One region of the Limosilactobacillus sp. C0001E2 genome, then DNA from elsewhere that is predicted to be linked to it. Evidence: predicted binding sites of a transcription regulator. Region 1 holds the regulator's gene; the other holds the start of a gene.
The links. Region 1 encodes CtsR, which represses protease genes until heat stress. Its sites were predicted from a motif close to TTGGTCAAAAAAGGTCAAANA; they were not measured.
Positions count from the first base shown of each region.

Region 2: the regulator CtsR is predicted to act here: its motif matches at 13,610-13,630, upstream of AC1EKL_RS07905 (ATP-dependent Clp protease ATP-binding subunit).

Region 1 covers NZ_JBWPXC010000002.1:185,372-200,895, forward strand. Annotated here, with positions in the region: partial or broken gene AC1EKL_RS03105 (deoxynucleoside kinase) at 1-48, shown strand, start outside; tRNA gene AC1EKL_RS03110 (tRNA-Val) at 117-189, shown strand; tRNA gene AC1EKL_RS03115 (tRNA-Leu) at 195-277, shown strand; tRNA gene AC1EKL_RS03120 (tRNA-Gly) at 406-477, shown strand; tRNA gene AC1EKL_RS03125 (tRNA-Arg) at 483-556, shown strand; tRNA gene AC1EKL_RS03130 (tRNA-Pro) at 626-699, shown strand; gene AC1EKL_RS03135 (hypothetical protein) at 857-1,681, shown strand; gene AC1EKL_RS03140 (hypothetical protein) at 1,794-2,129, shown strand; gene AC1EKL_RS03145 (hypothetical protein) at 2,204-2,635, shown strand; gene AC1EKL_RS03150 (YitT family protein) at 2,826-3,689, shown strand; gene glnA (type I glutamate--ammonia ligase) at 3,776-5,101, opposite strand; gene glnA (type I glutamate--ammonia ligase) at 5,387-6,712, opposite strand; gene AC1EKL_RS03165 (amino acid permease) at 6,735-7,844, opposite strand; gene adhP (alcohol dehydrogenase AdhP) at 8,468-9,493, shown strand; gene AC1EKL_RS03175 (CtsR family transcriptional regulator) at 9,662-10,129, shown strand; gene AC1EKL_RS03180 (ATP-dependent Clp protease ATP-binding subunit) at 10,147-12,633, shown strand; gene AC1EKL_RS03185 (TetR/AcrR family transcriptional regulator) at 12,773-13,363, shown strand; gene rpoB (DNA-directed RNA polymerase subunit beta) at 13,638-15,524, shown strand, end outside.
Region 2 covers NZ_JBWPXC010000009.1:4,443-19,966, reverse strand. Annotated here, with positions in the region: gene AC1EKL_RS07960 (HEPN domain-containing protein) at 29-1,300, shown strand; gene AC1EKL_RS07955 (hypothetical protein) at 1,493-2,038, shown strand; gene AC1EKL_RS07950 (hypothetical protein) at 4,128-5,228, opposite strand; gene AC1EKL_RS07945 (hypothetical protein) at 5,579-6,265, shown strand; gene AC1EKL_RS07940 (sunset domain-containing protein) at 6,359-6,973, opposite strand; gene AC1EKL_RS07935 (Rpn family recombination-promoting nuclease/putative transposase) at 7,127-7,951, shown strand; gene proC (pyrroline-5-carboxylate reductase) at 7,995-8,759, opposite strand; gene AC1EKL_RS07925 (MucBP domain-containing protein) at 8,761-9,489, opposite strand; gene AC1EKL_RS07920 (hypothetical protein) at 9,824-9,994, shown strand; gene AC1EKL_RS07915 (hypothetical protein) at 10,279-10,521, shown strand; gene AC1EKL_RS07910 (ECF transporter S component) at 10,610-11,206, shown strand; gene AC1EKL_RS07905 (ATP-dependent Clp protease ATP-binding subunit) at 11,365-13,575, opposite strand; gene AC1EKL_RS07900 (hypothetical protein) at 13,836-14,033, shown strand; gene AC1EKL_RS07895 (phosphocarrier protein HPr) at 14,134-14,400, shown strand; gene ptsP (phosphoenolpyruvate--protein phosphotransferase) at 14,403-15,524, shown strand, end outside.

The DNA.
Region 1 (15,524 bases):
ACAGCAGCAGATGAGGTTTTACAATTAATCGACCATAAGCTCGAATAGTTGAATCTTAAATAATGCTTGACGAGTAAAGTGAAGTAGCTTAAACTAACTAAAGTTACTTTTGTTTTGGAGGATTAGCTCAGTTGGGAGAGCATCTGCCTTACAAGCAGAGGGTCACAGGTTCGAGCCCTGTATCCTCCATTGATGCGGATATGGCGGAACTGGCAGACGCGCAAGATTTAGGTTCTTGTGTCTTTATGGCGTGGAGGTTCGAATCCTCTTATCCGCATTGGAAGGGAGTTACCGGAGGGTAGCTCTTTTTTATTGCAGTTTTATAATAAATTTTTGGTTTTATTATTGACGCCAATCAATAAAACTAGTATCATTAAAAACTGTTGAAAGAGATTAATACTTTATGCGGAAGTAGTTCAGTGGTAGAACATCACCTTGCCATGGTGGGGGTCGCGGGTTCGAATCCCGTCTTCCGCTTTTTTGCACCCATAGCGCAATTGGATAGAGTGTCTGACTACGAATCAGAAGGTTGCAGATTCGATTCCTGCTGGGTGCATTGTCTTATGCGTGGCAGAATTCTTAAAAGAATTTGCTACGCTTATTTTGTAAGACATCACCTTAATTTCGGAAATTAGCTCAGCTTGGTAGAGCGCTGCGTTCGGGACGCAGAGGTCGCAAGTTCGAATCTTGTATTTCCGATTTATACATAGTAAGAGCTGTTATAGAAAGGTAAAACCTTGATATAACAGCTTTTTTATTTAGTACATTTAAACGATTGAATTATTGCAAATGTTCGGGTAAAATAAAACATGTGTTCGCCAAGACGCTTTTATTGAGAAATAGGGAGCTGAATGAATTGTTCTATGTTGTTTATCAGTCACAAGCGGGAAATAAATGGTTTTGGACATTGGACAAGACTTTTTCTAAATCGAAACAAAGATTAATGAAGTATCAATCGAAAAAAGTGGCACTGCGGGCATTGAAAAACGCCTTAAAAAAATACCCTACTAAGTTTCGGACGCACCCTCTCCATAATTGTAAGATTGTAAATTCCGCTGATCCGACAGTTTCCTATTCACCATTGACAGATCTTGCATTGCCGGTTAGTTATTGCCTAGGAAGACGGTTAGGAGCAAATGATCCCTGGTTATTTTTAACTTCCAAGGGTACTTTTGCAGCATTTAATAACAATAAGAAATCCGTTTTTAATCATCTTGAAGACTGTCGAGCTAAGGCACTAGCTTATTACAAATCCGGAGAAGCCCAATTAGCAATTTTTGATGCTAATCAAGATAAATTAATTGAAACGATTCAACTAACGACTGCAATAAGTACTAAGTCAGAAGTGTCCAAAAAGGAAGTTATGGACGCATTGGATGTTTTACTGAGAGCAAGCAATTATGCTAAACAGCTAACTCAACAGGTTTTTATAATTGATCATTCGGAAATGATTGACTTAATGCATTTTATCGAATTCAGTCAACTCACCGATCAACAAAAGGTTCAATTAATTGATAAGATTCATTCCATTCGTCAAGAACGCAGAAAAATGAAAGATTTACTGGTCTTTTTAAAGGCAATCCGCGAAAATATTGACTTTAATAAGATTCTTAAGGAAATTGATGAAAGCAAAGTGTTGTTAGGGGATGAGCGTAGTTATACATTTCGAGATTCAAATTAAAAAAATGGTTAGACACCCTAAATAATGTATCGACTGAAAAAGTTTAATAAATTTTCTTTGATGGTGATTTAATGTAAAATAATAAAAAATATTTACTAGTGAGGAATATTAGATGAAGATCACTAAGAAAACTCGCGTGCGAGTTCTAAATACGACACTCCTTGGAATGTCAATATTGTCGTTTGCCTGGCTAATAATTACGCTAGGAGTTGCAATGGGCGAATTAGTTGCGGTAGGCCATGTTAATGATGTCGAAAATTTTTATTCGGATCATCTCATTGAGCGGTGGCTATTTGCAGTTCTTTTATGGGCGGTGACCACGGTCGCATATGTAATCCACAGTACAATGACTATTTGGTCATTGACCCAAAAAGACAAATCAGCCGCTTTAAATGATCATCAGCCAATGTTAAAGCCCAAACATGCTCGTGATGTTGAAGAACTTTGACAAACCGCTGTAATCATGGGAAAATGCATCCAGATTTGTTAACGGGAGGATTAAAATGAAAAAAAATAGTTACAGTGATTGGAACTTTTACACTGAGTATCTTGTTAGTTGCTTGTGGAAATCAAAATAATTCTGCTAATAATCACAGTCAAACGACAACTAGTTCACAATCTTCATCTAATCATAAGAGTGAGGATGCACAAAGCAGTAGCAGTACTAATCGTACTAACAAAAATCGAACGGTTGGTAGTTCGAGTCAACAGGCTGGTCAACAAAGTCAGAAAAATAAAGTAATGACTACCGAACAAGTAGTAGCTCGAGTTGCACAACTCAAAAATGTTAATTTAAACGGTGGCGACAAAATTTATGTAACGCCAACTAATACGCCCAATGTTTTTAAGATTTATATCAAAGGGGCTAATCAAGATCCGCAAGTAGATAGTATTGTGGATCACTATGTATATAATGGAAACACGGATGTGCTTTCACAAGCCACAGAACGTTAAAATAATCTTTGAGGATGTGAGCGAAGTTCTTGATTGCTTCGCCATCACGTCCTCATTTTATTTATAGTGAGAGTGAACGATCAGCCGAATAATTAATGGTATCTTATTAACAAAATTAACTATCTCGTCTTTTTAAAGCGTTTGCAAAATGATAAAATGAAGACGAACGCAAGTGAAAAGAGGGATTGTTATGGCCGTGAAGCAGCGTAGAGAAATTTTAGAAACTATCAAAAGAATTTGGATCGCCTTGGTTTATGGGATAATGTCAGCAGTTGGAATCAATATGTTTTTAATGCATGCGAATTCTTATTCATCTGGGTTGCTGGGATTATCGCAATTGCTACAAACGGTTTTCATGCTGTTTCATATTCACGTGAGCATGAGTCTGTTAATGGCAATCTTTAACATTCCGCTGTTTATTTTTGCTTGGCGGGTTTTTGGCATCCGGTACATTCTTTTCTTCGGATTAGCAGTCTTAGCAAATATTATCTTTTTAGCGGTTATTCCAAAAGTATCGCTAGTAACTGAACCGTTAACGAATACATTAGTGGGGGCATCACTAATTGGGATGAGCGTTGGATGGTGTTTTAATAATGGCTTTACAACTGGCGGGGTGGATATTCTCGTTACTTACTGTCAAAAAAGATTTCACAAAAATGTCGGAATGTTTGCAAATGTTATTAACGGCTTTATTTTACTGGGTGCAGTAATCTTTTTTGGCCCCGGACGGATAGTTTATAGTTTAATTGGCATGTTAGTTACCAATGGTTTGATGGACTACATGTACGTTTCACAAACGGATGTTAGTGTAACAATCTATACTAAACATGCAGCAAAGTTGATTAAGCCACTACAGGGATTTGCTCACGGAGCAACACTACTTCACGGTATTGGTACTTATACGGGTGAGCCAACGGATGTTATCTTAGTCGTTACTCCACGCGGCCAATTAGCATTTATTAAAAAAATGGTAAAGTCGTTAGACCCAGAAGGCTTTATCAGCATTCAACGCTCGGACGTGGAATTAGGTAAGTATCGTCATTATTCTATGTAAAAAAGCCGTATGAAAAGTGCCCTACAATCGTTAGACAAGAAATCTAACGATTGTAGGGCACATCACTTCGCTACGACTTTTTTCATTTAAGCATTAAAGTATTTATTATGTTCCCAACTAGAGACATTTGTTTTGTAAGCTAACAGTTCGCTCTTCTTAGAATTAACGAAGAAATCAACGAAGGTGTTTCCTAAGGCATTTACTAGGATGTCATCATTTTCCAGGTTAGCAATGGCTTGGTCTAGTGACCCAGGTAATTCAGTGATTTGTGCTTCATCCCGTTCGGCTGCATTCATTTTATAAATGTTTCGTTCGACTGGTGCGGGGGCCGCTAATTCATTTTCAATACCATCGGCACCAGCTGCCAAAATTGCGGCAATGAAAATGTAAGGGTTAGCAGATGGATCACCGGAGCGTAATTCTAGCCGAGCTACCTTTCCCCGACCGGCTGGAATACGAACAAGTGGGGTTCGGTTATCAGTTGCCCAAGCAATGTAAGTTGGTGCTTCATAGCCAGGAACCAATCGCTTATAGCTGTTAATAGTCGGGTTAGCAACTGCGGTAAATGCAGGCGCATGCTTTAAGAGTCCAGCGAGATAATGCAGGGCGGTTGATGATAATCCCTTTGTTCCTTCTGGATCATCAAAAGCGTTTTCGCTGCCTTTGAATAGTGATTGGTTGAAGTGCATTCCCGAACCATTGATCCCAGTAATAGGTTTTGGCATGAAGGTAGCAGCTAGGCCATGTTTTTTAGCAATTTCGCGGACTACTAATTTGAAGTATTGAATTTTGTCTGCGGTATGCAATGCATCGTCAAAGCGAAAATCGATTTCGTGTTGACCAGCCGCAGCTTCGTGGTGGGAAGCTTCAATAGAAAATCCCATCGCCATTAAAACGTTTGTGATGTCTCGGCGACATGCTTCACCTTCGTCTTTTGGTTCTGTGTCAAAGTAGAAGGCATCATCGTTAACGGTCATGGTTGGATGACCGTTTTCGTCCCGTTTAAATAAGAAGAATTCTGGTTCAGCACCGATATTTAAAGTGTCAAAGCCCATCTTTTTAACTTCAGCCAGATTCTTTTTCAGGATGCCTCGTGGATCACCAGCATAAGGGGTACCGTCAACATTGTAAACGTCACAAATGAGTGCGGCAGTTTTGTTAACGCCATCTGTCCATGGGTAAATCACAAACGTCGATGGATCTGGATATAGATACATGTCAGCGTGTTCGATGGGTAAGAAACCGTCAATGGAGGAACCATCAATTTTAATTTTGTTATTTAAGGCATCATCTAAAAGTGTAATTGGAATTTCAATATTTTTAAAAGCACCATCGGCATCGGAAAAGCTCATCCGAAGGTAGCGTACATCTTCATCCTTGGCGATCTTTTTTACATCATTTGCTGTTAACATAGTTTAATCTCCCTTATGCTTAAATTGGTCTAACAAAAAGTATGGTGCAATACTAATACGAAATTCGGCGACTGTGAATAGATGTGAAGAAAGCAAGTAAATCTTAAAGTGAAAGCGGTCTACCTAATTAAGATAATAATTTATCCACGGGAGTGGGGTTAATTAAATAAAGAACGAAAAAAAACAGCAAGGCGGAGATTGGGACCTTACTGGTTTAAAGGAGAAATGTATGATTGTGTAATCAGAACGGATCATTTGTAGGAGTAAAGAGTTACAATGCGTTAATTAGTTATCAAAATATTGCTTGTGTTCCCAATCGGTAACGTTGGTTCTGTAATCGTTAATTTCTTGTTGTTTGAGTGCTGTAAATTTATTAACGAAGTAGCTACCTAAGGCGTTCTTAATAACCTCATCATCATTCAAATCTTTAATCGCTTCACTAAGGGAACCTGGCAGTTCAGTGATGTTAGCGTCCTTCCGTTCTTGAGCGGTCATCTTGTAGATGTTTCGTTCAACCGGATCTGGTGCCATAATCTTGTTATTGATTCCATCAATCCCAGCAGCCAGTGCAGCGGCAATTGCAATGTATGGGTTAGCCGTTGGATCACCAGAGCGTAGTTCTAGCCGGGTCAGTTTACCCCGTCCAGCTGGCACCCGTACTAATGGAGTCCGGTTAGACGTTGACCAAGCAACGTATGTTGGTGCTTCATAGCCAGGAACGAGTCGTTTGAAACTATTGATTGTTGGGTTGGCAACGGCGGTAATCGCCTTAGCGTGAGCTAATACACCACCTAAGAAGTACAATGCTGTTTCAGAGAGTCCCTTCAAACCATCTGGATCGTCAAACATATTTTGACCATTCTTGAATAACGACATGTTGAGGTGCATTCCGGAACCATTAATTCCAGTAATTGGCTTTGGCATGAAGGTTGCACAGAGACCAAAGTCTTGAGCAATCCGTCGAATTGTCAGCTTGAAGTATTGAACGTTATCAGCAGTGTAGAGAGCTTTATCATATTTAAAGTCGATTTCGTGTTGACCAGCCGCAGCTTCGTGGTGATCAGCTTCAACTTCAAAACCCATTTGGGTTAACGTATTTGCGGTTTCGCGCCGGCAGGCTTCACCTAAGTCCTTTGGTTCAAGGTCAAAGTAGAAACCATCATCGTTAACTTTCATGGTTGGGTTACCATTCTCATCCGCCTTAAACAAGAAGTACTCTGGTTCTGCCCCAATGTCGAAGGTATCGAAGCCCATTTCTTTAACGGCATCGAGTTCCCGCCGCAGGATGCTCCGCGGATCGCCAATAAATGGGGTACCATCAACATTATGAACGTCACAGATCATCGATGCAGTCTTGTTTTTCTCGGCAACCCAAGGATAGATTTTCCACGTATTGGTATCAGGGTAGAGGTACATATCCGCATCTTCGATTGGTAAGAATCCTTTGATAGAAGATCCATCAATTTTAATCTTGTTATTTAATGCATCATCTAAGAGCGCAATTGGAATTTCGATGTTTTTCAGTGCTCCTAAAGCGTCTGAAAAGGTCATCCGTAAGTAACGAACGTTTTCTTCTTTAGCGAGTTTCCGAACGTCATCAGCTGTAATCATAATAAGTTACCTCCCCAATTAATTACTTATTTTCTTGAGTAAGCGTTTTATCTTCTTCCTTTAGGTACTGAGCAACTTCTTTACTCCACTTATCGTGATAGCGGTACATAATCAATGGCAAAATTCCAACGATTACAACCATAATTATGAGGGTAATTACATAAGTGGAACGAAGATGAGCAGGAGTTCCTTCGGCGGGGATGAAGGTAATGAAGAAGGCCATTAAAGTAATGAAAAAGCCAATTACTGCAACCACAATACTAAAAGTTCGACTATTACTCATTCGATAAGTTCGATGCAGATTTTCGTATTTATTCTTTAAAACAATGTATGCAACAATCATCATTAGGTAAACCATCAGGTATTGTGCGGTGGTTGCGGCCATGGAAACATTGAAGGCAAAATCTGCATTTTCACCACTATCGAAAGTGATCATTAATGCGGTAATGGTAACCACAATTGCTTGTAAAACGACAATCCGCATTGGGACGCCACGCTTGTTTGGTTTAGCAAAATACTTTGGCATGTATCCTTGACGAGCAGCAACAAATAAGCCTTGATTTGGACCAGCCAACCAATTACTTAATTCGCCAATAATGCCACAAGCGAGAAGGACGCCGACGATTTTACCAAGCAAATCACCAGGCAAGCCAATTGATGAAAGAAGATGTCCATAGGTGTAGACAAAGCCTGTACTATTTTGAATATCAGCTTTTGGCACTGTCATTGCAATGGAAAACGCACCAATTACGAAGTACATCATGGTGTCCATTCTGACAGTGATGTGAATCCATTGGTAGAACATTGCAGTCCAACCAGATTTTTCTCCAAGGGTACCTTTGACCCAGGTAAAAATACCGCCATCACCCCAACCATCAATTGAAGCCATTTCCCCAGTTTCTTGAGTAATTGGTAAAAACCAGAGAATGCCGGCGATAAGTAACCAGAATAATGAGGTTGCTCCGGCTTTGCCAAATGGGGCGAATTCGTCAACTGAGATCACAACAGAACATGACATGGCAAAGAGCTTGAGACCAGTTAACTGGTTATATTGCTTTGTACTATTATCTAATGTTTTGTCGTGGCTGAAATGCGGTCCGCTATGCGGACCAATAGCTGGAACATCAGCCATTATCACCATCTCCCACTAGAATTAAACACTAATGGTTTTCCCATTAGTAAAGGTGAAAACAAATCTTTTACTGTGTAAATCAAAACTGTCTTGAAAGGACCTTTCACCTTCAATTATTGACAAAAAACGTTAAATGTCACTATACATAATCTAAAATATGTCCATAAATCTAAACTTTTTCAAGCTGTAATGTCTAATATCTTAATTTTGTTAAGGAATATAGGCAGCTAACGAAGAAAAATAAAATATGATTAATTAATCACGACAGTAGATATTTTCACTTATAAAATCAATGTAACCGGTTACTTCCAATGGGTTCGACTTTTTTTGCAGAAATGAAATTAAGCATTATATGTAAAATAATTTTACAAAAAAGAAAAGTGTAAATTTAACATGAAACAACTATCGCTGCTTTATTTAAGTAAGTGAAAATGGTAACAAAAATTATTTGTTTTGGTTTTAACGTTCATGTCAAGCGTGGTCTGAAGTCAGGGGCGATTCTTAACTAATGGTCCATAATAATTTACAAAGAATGTTCAATATTTCACTTTATTTTTGCCGAAATTCTGCTATGATAATAGACGTAAACGATTTCAAACAAGGAAAAAGGAGATTTTTGCACTATGAAAGCTGCTGTTATTAATGATCCAGTAGACGGTTACGTTACTGTTAAAGATGTTCAATTACGTGATTTGAAGCCCGGCGAAGCATTAGTCGACATGGAATACTGTGGACTTTGCCACACTGACCTTCACTGTGCTGCTGGTGACTTCGGTAAGAAGCCTGGTCGGATTATTGGACATGAAGGGGTTGGTCGTGTATCAAAGGTCGCTCCTGGTGTTACAAGCCTTAAAGTTGGTGATCGGGTTTCAATCGCTTGGTTCTTCAAGGGCTGTGGCCATTGTGAATATTGTTTGACTGGTCGTGAAACTCTTTGTCGGAACGTTTTGAACGCTGGATACACTGCTGATGGTGCGATGGCTGAACAATGTATTGTTCCTGCTGATTACGCTGTTAAGGTTCCAGAAGGACTTGATCCAGTTGAAGCTACTTCATTAACTTGTGCTGGTGTTACTATGTACAAGGCTTTGAAGGTTGCCGACATTAAGCCTGGTCAATGGGTATCAATTGTTGGTGCCGGTGGTTTAGGTAACCTCGGAATTCAATTTGCCCACAACGTTTTTGGTGCACATGTAATTGCCGTTGATGGTAACCCTGACAAACTGAAGGCTGCTAAAGAAAATGGTGCTGAAATCTGCATTAACCGTCATGACAATAATGTTGATGAACAAATTCAAGAAAAGGTTGGCGGGGTTCATGCAGCTGTTGTTACTGCTGTTACCACTGCTGCCTTTGACCAAGCAGTTAACTCACTTCGTCCAGATGGTAAGCTAGTTGCCGTTGCCCTTCCACAAGGTGATATGAAACTAAATATTGCCAAGACTGTTCTTGATGGAATCATCGTTGCTGGTTCATTGGTTGGTACTCGTCAAGACTTAGCTGAATGTTTCCAATTTGGTGCCGAAGGTAAGGTTCACCCAATTGTTAAGACTCGGAAGCTTTCAGAAATTAACGACATGATTCAAGAATTGAAGGACAATAAAGTTGTTGGTCGGAACGTTGTTGACTTTGTTCACAACAAGGACTAATATTTAAAACAATTTAAAAACAGTTCGCAATGATAGATTGCGGGCTGTTTTTGTTGTCTTAAATATGACTCAATGATGAATTGGAATTGCTCTTTCATTGAAAAAGCTGTGTCTGTTATAATGTTATTAAGATTAAGGTCAATATTAGTCAGAGATGGGGATGAGAAAATGGAAGAGAAAAGTATCTCAGATATTATTGAGAAGTATTTAAAATCGATTTTAGCAGATGATGAAAAAGTAGAAATTCGTCGTTCTGAGATTGCTAATCATTTTGACGTTGTTCCATCGCAGATTAATTACGTCATCAAAACACGCTTTACATTGCAAAATGGTTATTTAGTACAAAGTAAGCGGGGTGGCGGTGGTTATATCCGGATTGAACGGGTTAATCTGATTGATGATGTTGATGTACTAGATATGCTCATCAATACAATTGGCCAATCGCTAACGGAAAATGATGCGTTTACGATTGTTCAAACATTGTATGCAGAAAAGGTTATCTCACGGCGAGAGGGTGACTTAATGTTAGCGGCGCTCTCAAAAGACACCCTTGGTGTAACTGCACGGCAAAATGCAGATCGACTGCGTGCTCGGGTGCTTATCGCTTTTTTAAATCGTCTTCGTTATGAAAGTTAACTGAAAGGAGAACGCTTATGGCAGATTATTTGTATACTCCTAATGCACAATCAGCTTTGAATATTGCTCAAGAACAGGCGCGTTACTTCAAACATCAAGCAGTTGGGACCGAACACCTATTACTGGCGTTGAGTTTAGAAAAGAATGGGGTTGCTGCAAATTTATTACGGCAGTTAAATGTTACAACGGATGATCTTCGGGAAGAAATTGAACGTTTTACAGGCTATGGAACGATGACTAATATGACTGCCGATAGCTATTTGCCATACTCTCCTAAAATGCGAGAGGTGCTCTCGGTAGCTGGCCAGTTAGCTCAACAGTTAGGCACTAACCAAATTGGAACCGAGCATTTGATGTTAGCCTTGCTCGGCGACAGTAATATTTTATCTTCGCGGATTTTAAATAGCCTGAACGTAGATGTTCCGCAAGCTCGCCGGACTCTTCTACGTCGGTTAGGGGTTAATAATGCTAAACAACGGTTTAATAATCAACCAAATAGTTCTCAAAGAAATGGCCGTAAGACTCCAACCCTCGATAAACTGGCACGTGATTTGACTAAAATGGCCCGTGATGAAGATCCGGATCCGGTGGTAGGCCGTGATCGTGAAATTAAGCGGGTCGTCCAAATTTTAAGTCGCCGGACTAAAAACAACCCAGTCTTAGTTGGTGAACCGGGTGTTGGCAAGACGGCGATTGTTGAAGGGCTGGCGCAGTTAATTGTTAAAGAAGAAGTTCCAGCTAATTTAATTGGTAGTCGACTAATGATGTTAGATATGGGGTCATTAGTTGCAGAAACTAAATATCGTGGTGAATTTGAAGATCGTCTAAAGAAAATCATTAATGAAATTTACCAGGACGGTAATGTGATCCTATTTATTGATGAATTACACACACTAGTTGGTGCTGGTGGTGCTGAAGGCGCGATTGATGCTTCTAATATTTTAAAGCCGGCGTTAGCACGTGGTGAATTGCAGTTAATTGGTGCGACAACATTAGATGAGTATCAAAAGCACATAGAATCTGATTCAGCACTTGAACGCCGCTTCGCAACTGTCACGGTCGACGAACCGACAAAAAAGGCTTCAGTGGAGATCTTACGGGGGATTCGGCCAAAATATGAAAAGTATCACCATCTAAAGATTACTGATCAGGCCTTAGAGGCGGCGGTAACATTGTCGGATCGGTATATTACTAACCGTTTTCTTCCAGATAAGGCAATTGACTTAATGGATGAAGCGGCTGCAATGAAACGGATTGATGGTCAAGGGCGAAATACTGCGTTTGCTAAGCAAATTCGTCAGCTGGATGAGTTACGTGATCAAAAAGAATTGGCAATCGAACAACAAGACTTTGATCAGGCGGCAAAATTGCGACAGCAAGAACTAAAACTAAAGGATAAGGTTGATCGTGAGCGGGATCACCGGCAAAAAATGGAAGCTCAAGATGAGTATTCACTACAAATTGACGATAATGATATTGCACAGGTGGTTTCAGAGTGGACGGGTGTGCCACTAACACAATTGAAGAAAAAAGAAAGCGATCGACTGGTGCACTTAGAAAAAGGACTTCATCAACGGGTGATTGGCCAAGATGAAGCCGTAACAGCTTTAGCACGGGCTATTCGTCGAGCACGGAGCGGGTTGAAGGATTCTCACCGACCAATTGGTTCGTTCATGTTCCTAGGCCCAACTGGTGTTGGTAAGACGGAACTAGCTAAGGCGTTAGCAGAAGAAATGTTTGGTTCGGAAGACAACATGATTCGTATCGACATGTCAGAATACCAAGAACGGTACAGTGCTAGTCGGTTAGTTGGAGCTGCTCCGGGATATGTTGGTTATGAAGAAGGTGGCCAATTAACGGAGAAAGTTCGGCAACATCCATATTCTGTCGTGCTGCTGGATGAGGTCGAGAAAGCAAATGTTGATATTTTTAATTTACTATTGCAAGTGTTAGATGATGGTTTCTTGACTGATTCGAAGGGTCGTAAAGTCGATTTTAGAAATACGATTTTAATTATGACTTCTAATTTAGGAGCTACCCAGCTTCGAGATGAAAAGACAGTTGGTTTTGGTGCTAAGGATCTTCAAGATAACTATGCAGCGATGGAAGCAGCTATTCAGGAACAGCTAAAGTTACATTTCCGGCCTGAATTTTTGAACCGGATTGATGAAACGATTGTTTTCCATTCTTTGACAAAGAATGATCTCCATCAAATTGTCAAATTACTATTAAAGGATTTAACCCAGCGGGTGGCAGAGCAAAATGTCACATTGAAATTTACTCCCGCCGCAATTAATCTGATAGCCCAAGATGGTTATAATCCAGAGTATGGTGCTCGACCACTACGTCGTTCCATTCAAACATTAGTAGAAGATCCACTTAGCTTAGCATTGCTTTCTGTTGAAATTGAGAATGCTGCTACGGTCACGGTGGGTGCTCGTCAAGGAAAACTAACTTTTACTAGTCAAAAAGCTGGTAGGAAACATCCGTTGGCTGTTCAATGATAAAGAACAGTAGATTTGATTAGGAAATAAAGTTCGCGAAAATTTATTGAAAAAATGAGTAAATAATGTACAATTATTTTGGCAAACTAAAATAGTTGGTATTTGGTTAAACTGAATATGAGAAAGGCTCGTTTGAAATATGAGAAGATCTGAACAATTAGCAAAAACCAGGACAGCAATTATGAAGACGGCAACTAAGTTGTTCTTGAATAATGGCTTTGGGGGGACGTCCACCCGTGATATTGCTAAAGAAATCGGAATTACCCAGCCCGCTTTATATCACCACTTTAACGATAAGGAAGTACTCTTTTTAGATGTAATGACTAGTCATGGAAGTCGGGTTCGTCAAGAAGTAAATAAGGTGATGCGGGAAAGCGAACTAAAAGGTGAAGAACGTTTATGGGAGTTAGCTAAGACCCTGTTGCGTCTGCATCCAAAAGATATCTATGAACAGTGGCAAAGCGCGGGGGATTTGCTTAGCCAAAGTTCAAAGCGAAAATTAAATGTAATTTTTATGATTGATTACATTGAGCCAGTTTCTGAATTCTTTAAGCAACCTGACATCAAGATGCGACCAGATGTGTTGCCGAAAGAAGCTGCGGAGCTATTTATTGCTAGTCTTAGTCCAATGTTTAATTCATTTCAAAAGTTTGGTGGCCGTTCTATTACGCAAGAACAACGTAACCGGATTATTTTAGATATCTTTATGAACGGATTGAATCAGCGTTAAGAAATCACGTTCAGATAAAAGAGGTTAGTTAATGAGCTAACCTCTTTTTTAGTGTCGCAACGGTTGACTTAGTCAGAAAAAACGATTATACTTTGAAAGTATTTAACTGTAAGTTCAACGGTTGTGATGATCTATTGTCCATTGCAATCCTTATAAATCCCAAAGGTAGTTGCCAGCTGCTTTTGGATTTTTTTTGCCCAAAAGTTGCATTTTATCCAAAATGTAATCAAAATGTAATATTTCGCAAGTTGAACTTACCCAACAAATTAGAGAGGTGAATACTTTGGCCGGACATTTAGTAAAATACGGTAAACACCGTACCAGTCGTAGTTATTCTCGGATTAAGGAAGTTCTTGATCTACCGAACCTGATTGAGATCCAAACTAATTCATATAATTGGTTTATGGATAAGGGTATCCGGGAAATGTTTAATGACATTATGCCAATCGATGATTTCCAAGGGAAACTTTCTTTGGAATTCGTTGATTATCAACTTATGGAACCTAAGTATACAGTTGATGAAGCACGTGAACATGACGCTAACTATTCAGCACCACTCCACGTCACATTACGCTTAACCAACCACGAAACTGGTGAAATTAAGTCACAAGATGTGTTCTTTGGTGATTTCCCACTAATGACTGATCAAGGGACTTTCATTATTAATGGTGCAGAACGGGTAATTGTTTCTCAATTAGTTCGTTCACCAGGGGTCTATTATAATGAAGAAACTGACAAGAATGGTCGGCCAAGTTATGGTGCCAACTTCATTCCTAACCGTGGTGCATGGTTGGAATACGAAACGGATGCTAAGGGAATTTCATATGTGCGGATTGACCGGACACGGAAATTACCATTAACAGAGTTAGTTCGTGCGCTGGGCTTTGGTTCAGATGATGAAATCATTGAAATGCTTGGTGGTAATTCTGACTCACTGAGCGCAACTCTGGATAAGGATGTTCATAAAGATGCTGAAGACTCCCGTGTTGAAGAAGCATTGAAAGATATTTATGAACGGTTACGTCCAGGTGAACCGAAGACTGCGGATTCTGCACGGAGTCTTTTGACCGCGCGTTTCTTTGATCCAAAGCGCTATGATATGGCACCAGTTGGACGTTACAAGACAAATAAGAAGCTTAAGATGAAGTATCGTTTGTTGGGACAAACCTTGGCTGAAACCTTGGCTGACCCAGAAACTGGTGAAATTTTAGCTAATAAGGGCGATGTAGTTACTAAAGAAGTCCTTAAAAAGTTAGAACCAGCTCTTGAAAGCGATGACTTTAAGATGGTGACGTACACACCTTCCGATGAAGCTGTAGTAACTGCACCAGTTAAGCTCCAAAAGATTCTGGTCTATTCTAAGAAGGACCCAGAACGAGTTGTGCCAATCGTTTCCAACGGCCATATTCCATTGGAACTCAAGCACATTCAACCGGCTGATATTATTGCTTCAGTAAACTACTTCTTTAATCTCCCAGAAGGAATTGGTTCAACTGATGATATTGACCACTTAGGTAACCGGCGGATTCGTTCTGTTGGTGAATTATTACAAAACCAATTCCGCATTGGTTTGGCACGGATGGAACGGGTTGTTCGTGAACGGATGTCAATCCAAGATATCAATACGGTTACTCCACAACAATTAATTAACATTCGTCCAGTTGTAGCTTCCATCAAGGAATTCTTTGGTTCATCTCAACTTTCACAATTCATGGACCAAACTAACCCACTGGGAGAATTGACTCATAAGCGGCGTCTTTCTGCCCTTGGACCTGGTGGTTTAACTCGTGATCGTGCTGGATATGAAGTTCGGGACGTTCACTATACGCACTATGGTCGGATGTGTCCAATCGAAACTCCTGAAGGACCAAACATTGGATTGATCAACAGTTTATCATCTTACGCACGAGTAAATAAGTATGGCTTTATTGAAACGCCTTACCGGCGGGTTTCTTGGGAAACTCATAAAGTTACGGATAAGATTGACTACTTAACAGCGGATGAAGAAGATAACTACATCATTGCGCAAGCTAACACTAAGCTAAATGATGATGGTTCATTTGCCGAAGATGAAATTATGTGTCGTGATAAAGATGACTATATTTCAACTACCGCTGAAAACGTTGATTACATGGACGTTTCTCCTAAACAAGTAGTTTCT
Region 2 (15,524 bases), on a different contig from region 1:
GGGCACAACTAACTTAGGGTGAAAATGGATGTTAAATGATATTTTAAAAATAACTATACATGAACATCATAAAATGAAATGTGAAATTGCCGTTTCATCTGACAGATTGATTCCTGCAGATCTTGAAATATCTGGTGATTTTAGATCAATAACTATTACGGGTGAAATAAATAAATTAAACTTTGGTGATGAAATAAAAGGTATTGTTAATAATGGCTATATGTTTATAACAAGCGCCATTAAAAGCAGGGACCTTAATGTATCTATTCCAGGTATTTCAGTAGTGCAGTATTATTTTGAACATATCTATTTCATGAAGGCTCAAAACTGGACAGAAATAAATAAATTTCAAGATCTTAAAATAAAAGAAGCTAATGTATCTCTATCAGGTCTTACAAATTGGATGCCACATTCAATCTATAAAGATAATTGGCCTGCTATTGAAGGAAAATTTCAAGAAGTTAAGAGAATTCCAGACAAAGAGGAATTATTAGCAAATGTGACCTATGATAATTTAAATTTTGACTTATTTAAGCATGAGGAGCTAAGGTTTATTCCCCAATATAACGGTTTGGATATTAGAATCTCTGAGCAAATAGGGCTAAAGTTCGAAGATCAGATAGGATTATCACAGTTATCAACTGTTTCGAATGATGTTAGTGATTTCTTTTCATTAATTTGGGATTTGCCTACAAATATAATGAATATTAATCAAATTGATCTGGATAAAAAGGAATTCAATTTATTGTTAGGTCAGGAAAAAACGTATAACGATCAACAAAATAAACCTCAGATATTTGAATTTAAGAGTTATGGATGCTTAACTAAAGCTATTCAAAATTATTTTAACTTACTAAAAACACCGCTTAAGAGTTTAATTACCGAGTATCTTAGTGTATCTAAATTAAATTTAGATGTTAACATGCAGCTGATTCAGCTTTGCCAGGGAATTGAAGCTTCAATACAAGACGATTTGGATCTTCAACACAAGATTATGGAGGTTCTGAAGAGCTTTGCTGAAGAGTTTAATATAACAAATGAGAGAGTAGAAGGCTTTGCACGAAAAATAAAGAATAACAGGGTCAATATTACTCATGGTGAAAATAGACAAATTATATTCAATGATAATGAATTATTAGTTGCAGTAACAACGTTAAGTGTTGCATGTCATTTTTACCTATTTCAAAATTTAGGTATTGATGATGTATACAAAAGTGAGTTTCGTAAAGAAATAAAGAATATAAAATTAAGTACCGGACTAGATCCTATAACACTATTTGCTGTGATAAACGAGAATTAAATGAGTTATATTGTAGTTAGTGATTATTACGATTGGAAATAGTTGCTTTGATAAAAATAGTTATGAATGGTTTTTGCTTAGAGACATATCACAACACTATTGGATAAAATATTGACTTATTAGTTAAGTGAAGTAAAACGAATGTAAGGTTGATGCATAAAAATAAATAATTACTAAAGGGGTAATTTTATTATGGAGACAAGTTTATATACCAATGAGGTATACGGCTTTGCAGGAGGAAATGTTTCTTCGACAAATGGCAAGAATCATGTTGAAGAGATGCTAAGTAAGACGAAAAGTTCAAAAAGGAACGCGCTTATTAAGAAAATTAAGGATTTGATTAAACAAGGAGAAATTGTTGATGATTCCTTTAAAACGGAAGTTGAGAATATAATTAAAAATTATAATTCAATAAAAGGAACAGGTGGTATATCTTATACAATCTTAGGCGAAGGAAAAGTAATTGAGATTGGTAAAGGTGTTAATATTTTTAGGGTTGTAAAATGTCCAACATATATTGGATTACCGCCAGCTACTGTTCATACATATGGAAGATTAAATACTCCTGATGAACATCCATTTTATCTCTCGTTTGATCTTTTGACAGCATTATACGAAAGAATGAAATATCATAACTTATTAGTTTTTAGGACTACTAAGCCAATTAAGTGTACTATAGCAGAGGCAAATTTATTTCAGGGAAAACAATTTATTAATAAGGATAGAATTATCGGTTGAAACATTTCTGCTCTGTATAACTCGTTATTTAATCTAGTAGGTGATAATGATAGAGCATATTATATTACTAATTATATAAAAAATAATTTTTTAGATAATAAAAGTAGTGACGCAATATTATATCCATCGAGGAAATTAAAAGATACCAATGAGAGTTTAATAACTAAGCATCGTAAAATTAGTACTAAAGCTAACTTTTTTACTAAAAGATAGAAGAGATCCATCTGATTTTTTGACATTAACGCATGATTATAATATCAAGATAGTTGATGGAAAAATAAAAATAATAGCTGACAATAAAGATGGCGTAATGTGATTTTAGTCATATTTTAATCTACAAGCCTTATTACATTCTCCATATAAGTCTGTATTACATGGGAAATAATGTCGGCATTCTGTTTACTATGTAGTCACGAAGTCAGGAATTAAAAAGTTAAAACAGATTCCATCGGCAGTTCGGAAGATATTAAGTAATTTGACGAAACTAGAGCTTTTAGAAAGACATGTGGATCCGCCTGCTTTATACATTGAAAACAGAGAAATATGTTAGATAGTTACTGAATTAGTTAACTGAATATAGCTACTAGAGAGTAAGTCGGATAGCGTTCAAGTTAGATAGTTGAGTCTAGTTGTTTATGAGGTAGTTATTCTGCAGAAATCCCATAATGATGCTATTTGAACAAAGTTTCTTACTATGCTTTTAACACAAAATCTTAACACGTTTAGGATGAAATCCTCTTACAACAAGGGTTGAACTACCCTAAAAAAGCGACTTTATTGAGCACTACTAAGTATATAAAAGCCTGTAATACCAACGATTATCGTTGATGTTACAGGCTTTTTTGTTACTTAAATGGCACTGTTTTAACACGTTTGTTAACACAGGCGGATGTTGGTAGGTGATTTTGAAGTGGTTGAAGTGCTAAGAGTGTTGATTTGGTAAGGATAGTCGCGTGTTAAAATGTGTTAAATTAGTGGGCTGAAGTATCTTAATCATCTATTGGATCGTGAGGAGAAATTAAATAATTCATTTTTTTAAGTATAAAACCATACCCGCTTTTTTTACTCAAATTAAGTATCCATTTTTATCACTTTTGGCTCTATTTTGAACTAATTCATTGAATCTTTTAGAAATATTATCGTTAACTGTCTGATAGATACTTTGATTTTTAATGACTTTAAGTTCCAAATTGGAATTATCACGAATATAACTATTTATATTTTTTGAATCCGTTGACGAGAGGTTGATCTTATCTATAGGTGTTGATAAAAAGTTAATACTATGTAATCTTTTCTCTCCACTATAACGATAGCTATCTTTACAATAAATAACTAGCATGGGGTATGTTACAACTCTGGCTTTTAAAGAATTGTTTAAGCTGACTTCTTTACTTTCGATAATATCGCGACTTCCTTTTTTGCAAAAAACTCCTTAGGAAGATATGAAGTCTCAATATCTCCAGTTGTTTTAAAAGAATCAGTTTGTTTCGTTATCACTTGGTAGGAGACAGAATTAAATTACTGTAGACTTTCTTGTCGGATTTCCAACAAATTTTGCTAGGAATCATTAATAAATAAGTATGATAAGTCGATTGTGCTAACTTTTTAGTGGATTCATTTACAAAAGTAAACGATGACTCTGAAGGATTTCATAAATTTTGTACAATATTGAATGATGGCTTTTCGTCATACTTTGTTCTCTGATCTACACGATATGTATAAATTAAGCCGATAAATGCAATAAGTAATGATAAAATAGTAAAAATATTTTTTGGGGCTTTGTTAATCATGAGTGAATAATTATCTGTTTTCTATTGAGTCATTTATTTAAAACTATCACAAAATAGAATAAAAGGAAATTTATTTAGTAAATTCACTTTGGATTACTGTCGCATCAGCTTTTGACCACAGTTTCTGACCATGAAATTAACACAAAACCTTAACACATTTAGAGTGAAATGCTGGCATACCAATACCTCAGCTACCCCAAAACAGCGCAGCATTGTATAACAGTAAAAACCTGTATTAACAACGTTTAACGTTGATAGTACAGGCTTTTTGTGACCCTATTTTTAATCTTTATAAACGCCTATTGAACGTTTGCAGAATTAGTATTTTGTTCACTATTTTGCTGACCGCCATTCTGTTGCTGACCATTATTACTTTGTGAATCATCAGAATAATCTTGATTATCTTGTGAATCATTATTATCGTAATTATCGTCATAGTCATAGTAGTCATCATCGGTATCGCTATCATCGTAATAATCGTCATTAGTATCTTCGGATGAATCGTCACCGTATTCTTCATCATACGCCAGCAACCAAGCTAGTATCATGGCTAGTTCAAAATCATCACCATCGTCGTCACTATTATCAGAATTACTTGAGGCATTCTTAGCATTTGATGCATTGCTATTAACGGTGCCACTAGTAATTGCATCATATTTAGTCTTGCCGCCAATGGAAACAAAAAGGAATTTTTTATGGTTTTCAGGATTCATTAATACAAGTGCAATCCGTCCATTTGGTGTTTTAGTTTGCTTAGATAGCTTATTGATCTTCTTAGTTATACTATTCCAGCTATCTTTATCATCATACATTGCCTTAGAAACATCGTTTTCAAATGAACTATCTTTTTTCGGCGTAATTGTGTAGACAGTTTTCGATTTTTTGGTAACTTTAGCGCCCTTACCTAAACTAGTTTGAACTTTTGACTGAACGAAAAGGGTTGTTGGTTCAAAGTTTATTTTGACGGTTGTTGTGTTGAACTTCTTATTAATTACGTTTTTGGTTGATTTATTATCTTTGATGTCTTTAGGATTCTTAACTGCTAAGAAGTGGTATTTAAGTTTGTCACCTTTTTTGACTTTTGGATTGTTTTTAGCAGGATCAATATAACCAGCAAACTTACCATCTTTTACTTTCACATTATTTTGCATAGTAGTATCTTCGCCAATCCGACTATGCTGACCAGTATTAGAAATAGCTACAACCCTATAACCACTTGGGGCTGAAGTGGTACCCTTAATACGGATTAATTCACGATTACATTTACCTGTTCCTGCAACCGGCTTTATACCGTTTTCAATTTGAGTTTTGTAGACTTTCTGTCCGTTTACTCTTTTTGCACACGCAGCTAAAGATAGACACATTATTATAATAAAACTAACTAAACTGATTCTTTTCATTTGTTTTTCTCCCAATAGTATATCCTAGATTGTTAAACTTTCTGGCTAGATAATTTCATTACTTTAATTATAGGTCTAATTAATCAATATGAAGAAAGAAATTTGGGTATGTAGTTAGTCAAATGTTAATTTAAAACGATTTTAAATATAAAACAGGAAGTTAGCTTAAAATCATTGGCAATAACAATATAGAAATTTTAATAAGTATGATAAAATAACGTAGAAGTTTTCTGCAATAATTAATTAATATATGGGAAGAAAAAGTATGGATTTACAAAGAATTTTTCAATTTAAGTGGAGTGATAGCGGTCGTTCTGCTTGTTTTACAGTATTTAGTTCAAGTATTAAGAATGAAAAGAGGATATTCGACAGTCCGACGTTGGCGTGTTTTTATTAATTGGTTATTAATAGTTATCTTTTTTGTTGGCTTTGGTGGAGGAGGATACCTTTCATATAAAAATGGGCAAGCAGTTTCTCATGAATCTTCCAAAAAATCAACTAAGGTAAAAGAGGGTAGTAATGATCAAATTTCGTTAACCTTTAATAAAAAAGTTCATTTAGATGAAAATGGTGAGCGACGAGTGTCATTTAAAGTTTCGCCAAATACTCATTTAAAAATTGTTGGTCATTACAGTAAAAAAGTATACAAAGAATTTAATGTACGTTCAGGAAAAAATAAGGTGACTTTTCATTACACTTTCCGTGATTCCGGGACGTACGATATTGTTGCTGAGAATGGGAAACGTAAGATTACTAAGAAATTAGTGGTTGAAGATAATCCTGCAAGTTCTCATGAATCTTCAATTCAAAGTAGTAGTGCTTCTAGCATTAGCACTTCGTCAAGTTCATACAGCAGTAACCGTGTTGCTAATAACATTGGAAATGGAAGAAATGTTACAACTGGTGGATCACCACAATCAGGATTACGTTCTTACGCGAACAGTTATACAACAAGCCGACTAACTTCTTCGAATACTCAAACAACACCAAGTGAACAGACTCCCCATGAAGGAACAACAAATAATGGAGGAGAGTAACTAGACCATTCTGATTTATATGGATAAATTATTAAAAGAGCCGATCAAGCAAATTGATCGACTCTTTTAGAATATTTAGATGAATCAATAGTTTTACCGCAAGGCTTTTCGATAACCAGCAGCTTGAGCTTCTGCTTCAGTTTTAAAATAAACGGCGTTCGCAGAATTCATTCTGTAACCGTGCTGGCCTGGAGTATGATAAATCATTGATTTTGAATTTCCAACAATGGTACCCTGCTGATCAGTGGTCATATCACCATGATTATTGTCAACACCAGTACCATTGCTATTGTTGCTTAAAGTTGCATTCGAATTATTATCAGTGTCTTCCGTATCTTCTTGATTATCGGATGACGTATCAGTATTATCTGATTCATCATCATTTTCCTCGGATTCACTGTCGTCATCATCATCGTCATTACTTGATTCTTTGTGATGTTCAGTTTTTGAACTGGAAACGGCTTCATGATGAGAATTTTTAGAATGATCGGATAGTGTACCGGCGATACCGAAACAAATTAACATAATGATGAAAGAAGGGATAATTCGCTTCTTTAAAAGATTAGTCCGCTTGTCAGAGTTTTGATACGCTTTGACACAGAAATAAATGAGTGCCCCAATTGCTGCTAATCCGCCAACAATCATAAAGAACTTTAGAAATGCAAAGAAAATAATTAAACATATTATCCCGATAATGATATTTGTCATGTAATTTACTCTCCCAAATTTTTTATCTATAGTATCTTCAAGTTTACCAGAAAACTGGATTTAATATTACAGAAATTATTGATGCATTATTAAATAAAAAACAGCGATTTTTCCGTCTATAAAATATATCGGGTAATATAAAGGAGAGATTTGATGGAAAAGATTAGTATTCAAGATGGTTATGTCTTTGGCAGTGTGATGAGTAATTTGCGTCTTTGTAAGCATTTGATTCAAATGATTTTACCAGACTTGAAGGTAAGGGAAATTAAATTTCCGGTTCTTGAAAAGGGAGTACAAGAAGATCCACATAGCCACGGCGTTCGTTTTGATGTTTATACTGAAGATTCAAACGCAGTTTATGAAATTGATATGCAAGTCCGAAAAACGAAAGCTTTACCGCAAAGAATTAGGTATTATCAAGGACGAATTGATGGTGACTTGATTAGTCATGGCGACAGTTATGAACGATTAAAGAAAACCTACGTAATCTTTATTTGTCCATTTGATCCTTTTGGTCATGGACTTTGTAAGTATGAATTTCAAAATGTTTGTATAAATAATCCACGTATCCGAATGAACGATGGTCGTACAGTAATTTTCCTCAATACTAAAGGAACAGCTAATGATGTTTCCCAACCCTTGCAAAATTTTCTGCAATATGTTGATAATAAAGATGTTCAGGATGATAGTTATGTTAAGGAAATTGCCAGTTATATTCATCGTTTGAGTCGCAATGTGAAATGGAGGAACGGCTACATGGATAATAAAACGCATATGATGTTTCATGATGAAGACGTTCGGGAAGCGGGAATTGAGGAAGGAATAGCAAGAGGTAAAAAGGAAACTCTTGTAAAGACAGTCCGGCTTCTTCAGCAGATGCAGATTCCTGAAACGCAAATCAAGCAAAAGCTTCAAATGGATTTTGCTCTATCAGAAGATGAAATTACGACATTACTAGCAATGGTTAACTCTCATTAAAATAAAGGATCCCTTGGTCATTGATACCAAAAGGGATCCTTTATTAATTTTCACTTGCTTGATCCACTGCGTCCATCATGGCATAACGGACGCGGTGTTTTTCTAATGCTTCGACACCACGAATTGTGGTTCCACCAGGTGAGGTAACTTGGTCACGTAATTCAGCTGGAGATAATCCGGACTCCAATGCTAATTTACCGGTCCCGGCCACCATACTGGCAGTAAGTTCATTCGCAGTCCGTCGGTTAAGGCCATGCTTAACTGCCGCATCGCCCAATGCGTCCATGATGACATCGATGAATGCGGGGCCACATCCGCCAATGGTACCAACAATATTTAGTTGATCTTCAGGCATGGTAATCACCTGACCTAGTTGTTTGATCAGAGAAATGACATCCGCAGAATGATCAGTGTTGCTACCGAGTGCCAGCCCAATGGTACCAGCGTTAACACTAACGGGAATATTTGGAATAATGCGTATCCATGGATTATTAAGCAAGACTTTTCCTAAGCTCTGCAATGAAATCCCGGCGGCGGCCGAAATCATGACAACTTTTGCAGGGAGCTGATCAAAGTCTTTAATAATGTTTAGTGTCAATGATGCGGGAGTGGTCAATAGTAATACATCCGGCTGCCAGTCCATCATTTCGTTTGCATGATGAAAAAGCGGAAGTTGCCGTTCAGCACAAAATTTAGTGACCCGCGGATTTTCTGGATTCATTACTGCAATGGTAACCTGACTAGCATTAAGCCATCCCTTGATCATTGCCGTCCCCATGTTACCGGCACCAATTACACCAATTTTCATCTTATTCATCCTCATCTTGTTTTGTTAAGTGCACGTAGGCACCATTAATAAAGCCCCGTTGCTCATCTTGATACCAGGTGACCCCATTCTCGTCTTCCAGTCGACCAATTAATACTAGGTCTTGACCGTTGGCAACAGTACCGGTGGACTGACCATATGGATAATCATAAGTGTAGAGATGACCGCCCCGTAAGTAATCAACGGTGGCGGGCACTTTATTTAATGGCAAAACGCGTAGGTTAGTAACCGGTCCATCCTTAACTGGTGGTTCCTTAGCAAATGGGTCGTGATGAACAATTTTCATTGTATTCACATCAAACTTGATCCAACGATCAGCATTCACTTCATACCAAAATTCACCATTGGTCGTTGCTACCCGTTCGAATGAACGGACATACATTTCGCCAGGGAGGATGTTATCAACCGGCATTCCTTCCACCTGATCATACTGTTGGACAGGTTGTTCTAAGTAGAGGTACATATCGATATCTTCGATTTCACCCCAGCTCTTTTTCCGGTAGTAGAAGTGGACATTTTCTTGACTGCCATCGAACTTGCCGGAAGTTTGACCGTCAGTTTTAATAAGTTTATATTGGGGTAATTCTTTTTTTACAACGGTGTATCCGTCGTTTTCATATCCACGAATTAATTGCGGGACAGCAAGATTGGCTCCCGAATCAATATCTTGGTAATAAACCCAGAAGGGGCGTCCAGTTTTTAAAGATTTCATGAGTTTCAACTCCATTATTTTTGTTCATTAAGGTTAGTATACCGCGTTTATCCTGGCGGAGAGAGTGATCTTAACATTCTTTAAATAAGTATAGGAAAATCGATCACATCAAAGCTTTGTTGAATTGTTTAAAGAAACAAAAAATAATCAGTCGTTTCTACCATCGTGATGACCATAACTACCATGCGTTTCATTGTTATTTCAAGAAAAGTAATATGACTTTTCCATGGGAATTACAGATTTGGGATCAGGAAGACGAACAAGAGAATGTGACTGCCCATCTAAGGCATAATCAGGAGCGGGATGATATACTAAAAGAAGGAGGTAAGTAACGATGATTCAATTAATACTATTAGTGACATATCGTAGGCAAAAATTGGCTTACCGTTTTGCCTCAACACATTATCAAAAAATTGAAGAACAAGAAAAAAAGATCAGTCATTTAATTAAAAACATTCCGTTGTCGTTTAGTAATCGACTCGCGATGCCTCCTTGGAAGCTTTAAAAGAAAAGGACCCATATTTTAAAGATGTTCAGTATGAATCGTCCTTGGAATCATTTATCTCTGATATGAAAAGCAAAAGTGAACTAAATGATGAGGACATTGCTTCATATCTACAAACCAAATAGCATTTAGATGCCTTTTCCTTACAAAAGGTCCTATATTATGGTTATGCAGGTTTTTTAACGGAATTCCATCAACGACCCTTTAACGCTCATTTTATTGCTTTTTCTCATGGACCAGTTGATTATGATATCTGGAAACGGATTAAATATTCACCAGAAACTATGAATTACCAATTTGATTTTTTACAAAAGATTGCAGCTAAACCAAAGATTAAGCAATATTTAGATGGAGTTGTTAAAAAATACGGGCAGTATTTTCAAAAGACGAACAGCTTTAATAATGATGACGAAAATCCTACCCATAACTTAGGTACGCCATGGAGTCGTGCGTATGCAAAGGGGCAAAATACGCCAATTACGGATGATGATATTTTAAAGTATCATTATTTAGAAAAAATCGACTAAATTTATACACAAAAAGCCCGTCAGAAATGACGAGCTTTTTAGTTACTGGTTATGCTATAATTTCTTTATCAAATTTGAGGAGATAATCATGAATCGTCAACGTCAGCAAATCCACAATATGACCCGACGCACGATGTTAATTGTGTTAATTGTATTACAAGACTTGTTACCATTTATTGGGAACCTACCGATTGGTCCGCTTTCAATCACAACGTTACCGATCACGGTCGCGGTGGTTGCGGTTCTTTTTGGCCCCTTAGATGGGGCGGTGGTTGGTGGTGCCTGGGGAGTTCTAACCTGGATCAGGGCGTTTGTTTACCCCAGCAGTCCATTGGCACCACTGATTTTTACTAATCCCTTCATCGCTGTTTTACCACGGATAATGGTGGGGATTGTTGCTGGATATGTGTTCAAAATTGTCCGTCAACGAAGTGAACGCATTGCGGCCAGTTTATCCGGAGCATTGGCATCGTTAACCAATTCGATGTTGGTCCTTGGGGGAATTTATTTATTTGCGAATACCCCGGCGGTTGCTGCTGGTTACCATGTTCATCAATCAGGACTGATTAATGCCTTAGCGATCATCCTCGGAACGAACGGGGTGGTGGAGTTAATTATCACCGCGGTGGTGACACCATTAATTGCATTGCCACTACTAAGGCACCTACAAAGAAAGGGAGCGTGACAGAAGCCATTTATGGCTTCGTTTTCACGCCCCCGCGAGCGCAAATAGGGCTCCAGAGTTCGGCTTGACCGAGCACTGGAGCCCATTTGCGTACCGCGCCATTCGTATTTCCATCTAGCAGAATTACTTATGACACGATCCCTTTTGGTTAGTCTAAATTAGTCGTTATTTTCTGTTGTCATTGGTTCTTTGGCGTCATCTTTTGCCATCACCGTAATTTGGTCACCATCCATTTTGGCAACCAAGTTGTGGGCATCACTGTTGTCCAGAACAAAGTCGGCAATCCGATCTTCGATTTGCTCTTGAATTACCCGCCGTAATGGACGTGCTCCCATCTTCGGGTTGTAGCCAAGTTCGACTAACTTTTCATCAACATCTTCTGGAACGTCAATGTGTAAGTTGCGGTCTGCCAACATTGTGTTAACGTCTTTAATCATCAGGTCGACAATCTTCATTAAGTTATCCTTAGTGAGGGCGTTAAACTCAACGATGTCATCAAACCGGTTCAGAAATTCTGGCTTGAAGTAATTAGTCAGTTTATCCAAGACGGATGAAGTGTCACCAGAAGCTTCAGCACCAAATCCAACGCTGGTAACCGCGTCACCGGAACCAGCATTGGAGGTCATAATAATGATGGTGTCCTTAAATGAAACGGTGCGGCCTTGGGAATCGGTTAAACGTCCATCGTCCAGAATTTGCAGGAACATGTGCATTACATCTGGGTGCGCCTTTTCAACTTCATCCAGGAGAATCAAGCTGTAAGGGTGCCGACGAACTTGTTCGGTTAACTGACCGGCTTCTTCGTAACCAACGTACCCAGGTGCAGAACCAATTAATTTGGATGTTGACATCTTATCCATGTATTCGGACATGTCGAAACGGATCATGGCGTCCTTTGAGCCAAAGAGTTGTTGGGCTAATTGCTTGGCAGTTTCAGTCTTACCAACCCCAGTTGGACCCACGAAGAGGAAGGAACCAATTGGGCGGCCGGACTTGTTCAAACCAATCCGGTTCCGACGAATGGCCCGTGCAATCTTATCGACAGCTTCCGTTTGTCCAATAACGTGAGCGTCAAGCTTTTTGTCAAGATCCTTGAGTTGTGTTTCTTCTTGCTTTTGCAAATCACCGACCGGAATGTTGGTCTTTTCTTCAACAATATCCTGCATATCCTTAACGGTTACCGTTGCTTCATCTTCAACTTTGTTTTCTTCAGCGGCTTTCTTAGCCTTGGTCAAGCGAGTAACCTGATCCCGATAAAAGGCCGCCTTTTCATAGTCTTGATTATCAACGGCTTGCTGCTTATGGGCTTCAGCAGTGTGGATTTCATTTTCAATTGCGGCCGGATCGACATTCTTTAAAGTCAAGTTCTTCCGTGAACCCGCTTCATCTAAGAGGTCGATCGCCTTGTCTGGCAGGAACCGATCTTGGATATAACGATCAGATAGCTTGGCAGCGGCCACAATGGCATCATCCGTGTACTTGACGTGGTGATAGTCTTGGTAACGGGTCTTGATCCCGTTTAAGATTTGAATAGTTTCGTCAACGGAAGGTTCTTCCACTTGAACTGGTTGGAACCGCCGGGCTATCGCACCGTCCTTTTCAATCTTCCGGTATTCATTTAAGGTCGTAGCACCAATTAATTGGAAATCACCACGTGCCAGAGCAGGCTTCAAAACGTTCCCGGCATCCATGCCGCCTTCTGCGTTTCCGGCACCCATGATTTCATGGATTTCATCAATAAAGAGAATGATGTTCGGGTTCTTCGAAACTTCCTTAATTAATTGTTGCATCCGCTGTTCAAATTGACCACGAATTCCAGTCCCTTGAACAAGGGAAACCACGTCTAAACGAATAATTTCCTTATTTTGCAGTTTTTCTGGAACGTCACCCGATACGATCGCGGTAGCGAGTCCTTCTACGACCGCCGTCTTACCAACTCCGGCTTCACCAATTAAAACCGGGTTATTCTTGGTCCGCCGGTTGAGAATTTCAACGACCCGCTTAATTTCATTATCACGGCCAATAACCGGGTCAATTTTTCCTTGGCGGGCAAGGTCCGTCATATTGATCCCAAATTGAGCGAGCATGCCGCCTTTACCGCCACGACCGTTGCCACCTTGACGTTGGTTTTGGGAAGCACCAGCTGCGGCTTGACTTTGCATATTATTGAGTGCCTTCATAAAGTCGTCCATGTTACCGAAGGCAAATCCGCCATTATTCATATCATTTCCTCCATTCATCATATTTAATTGTTGATTGTTAAATTCTTCATAACATTTTTGACAGAGGTCGACCTGCATTTTCTGACCATTAACCATCATTTGTAGATGAATGGTTGCAGGATTTTCGTGACAGTTTTGACATAACATTGTCGAAAGATACCTCCTTCATTAATTTCAAAAAAGTTTGACCTTTCTTGACTATTGATTATAATTATACTTACTTTTTTTCAGAAAGCAAGGGAATGCACTGATTGAGTGAATTGTGAATAAACGCTGTTGGATCAAGCGTTATCGCCGTTTAATCACCTCTGCATCCAAATAAATTTTAGCACTCTTTATGAATGATTGCTAAATTGGTGCGAAAATCATGTATAATATAGTAGAAACTTTTTAAAGGGGATGATGGGTTGTCAGAAATTGATTACCAAGCACAATTGGATCAACTGCATGCGGGAAAGGTGAAAGAACTGATCATTAAGCCGGAACAGTTCATGGATTTTCAAAATGTGTTTCAAAGTTATCAATACCGTTCCCAAATTGAGGGGGATGCCAAGCATGGTGGAGAAATTCACTATCATCTAATTAGTGAGCGGGCTGAATCGTAATTTTTACGCTTGTATTTACCGCTTACAATCGCTATAATAAAACAAAGTAAAGCGCGAAAAGTGCTGCTTAACTATTATTGTTCTAAGGAGAATGATTATAATGGAAAAACGTGATTTTACTATTACTGCTGAAACTGGAATCCACGCACGTCCTGCAACGATTTTAGTACAAACTGCTTCAAAGTTTACTTCAGACATTACCTTAACTTACAACGGTAAGAGCGTTAACTTGAAGTCAATCATGGGTGTAATGTCACTTGGTGTTGGTCAAAACGCTGAAGTAACAATCTCTGCTGAAGGTGACGACGAAAAGGATGCCATTGCAGCAATCGAAGACACAATGAAGAAGGAAGGACTGGCTGACTAATCATGTCCCACACACTCAACGGCATTGCTGCCGGTGGCGGGATTACCATCGCACCGGTCTATGTCATGGGGGCATCCAGTCTGGCCGCACCTAATAAGGTCGCGGATGATGAGAATCATGAAGCACAGCGGCTTCGTGATTCTTTTTCTTTAATTAACCATGATTTGCGACAAATTGGTGACCAGGCGGAAGCAGAATTTGGTCGACCAATTATGACCATTCGGACGCTCCAGACCGTTATCAATGATCCAGCCGTCCGCCAACTGGCGATGGATATGTTAATTGAAAACCATTGGACCGCTGAGTGGACGGTGGAACAGTTGGTAGATCGTTTACAAAAGCTGTCCACGATTGCAGTCAGCAGTCCTTTTTGGGTCGGGGTGGTTCATGACCTTGGCCAACGCCTTTTGAGCCACTTGTTACAAGAGCCGATTCCAGATGTTGCTAATTTAGACCACCGGGCGGTTGTAATCGCCCATTCAATTAGTCCAACTCAGGTTGTTCGCCTTGATCGTCAATTAGTTGCTGCCCTGGTAACGGATGAAGGCGGTGCAACATCACATTTCTCTTTATTATCCGAAGAACTAGCCATTCCAAGTGTTGTAGCAACTCATGGAGTGACCAAATATGCTCATGATGACATGGTGGCAATTGTGGATGGTATTCACGGTAAGGTCATTTTGCAACCTTCACCGCAGGAGATTGATCAATACCAGAAAATGGCCGGCCAGTATGCACGTGAAAACAGTGCACTTGGTAAGTTGAAACATCAGGAAACGCGCAGTACTGACGGGCAGCGGATTCGGATTGCTGCAAATATGTCCTTGCCAGACGAAATTAATTCCATTACACATAGCGGTGCGGAAGGGGTTGGATTATTCCGGACGGAATTTATGCTAATGGAGGATGCCCGGTTTGCCAGCGAGGATGCCCAATTTGCGATTTATAAGCAGGTTGCTACTGCCATGCCAGAACGACTAATTGTGGTTCGGACTCTTGATATTGGTAGTGATAAATTAGTTCAGGACGCAAGTTATGATGATGGTAGTAACCCGGCGCTAGGATTGCGAGGCTTACGGCTCGGATTAGCTCATCAAGAGTTACTTCGTCCGCAAATCCGCGCG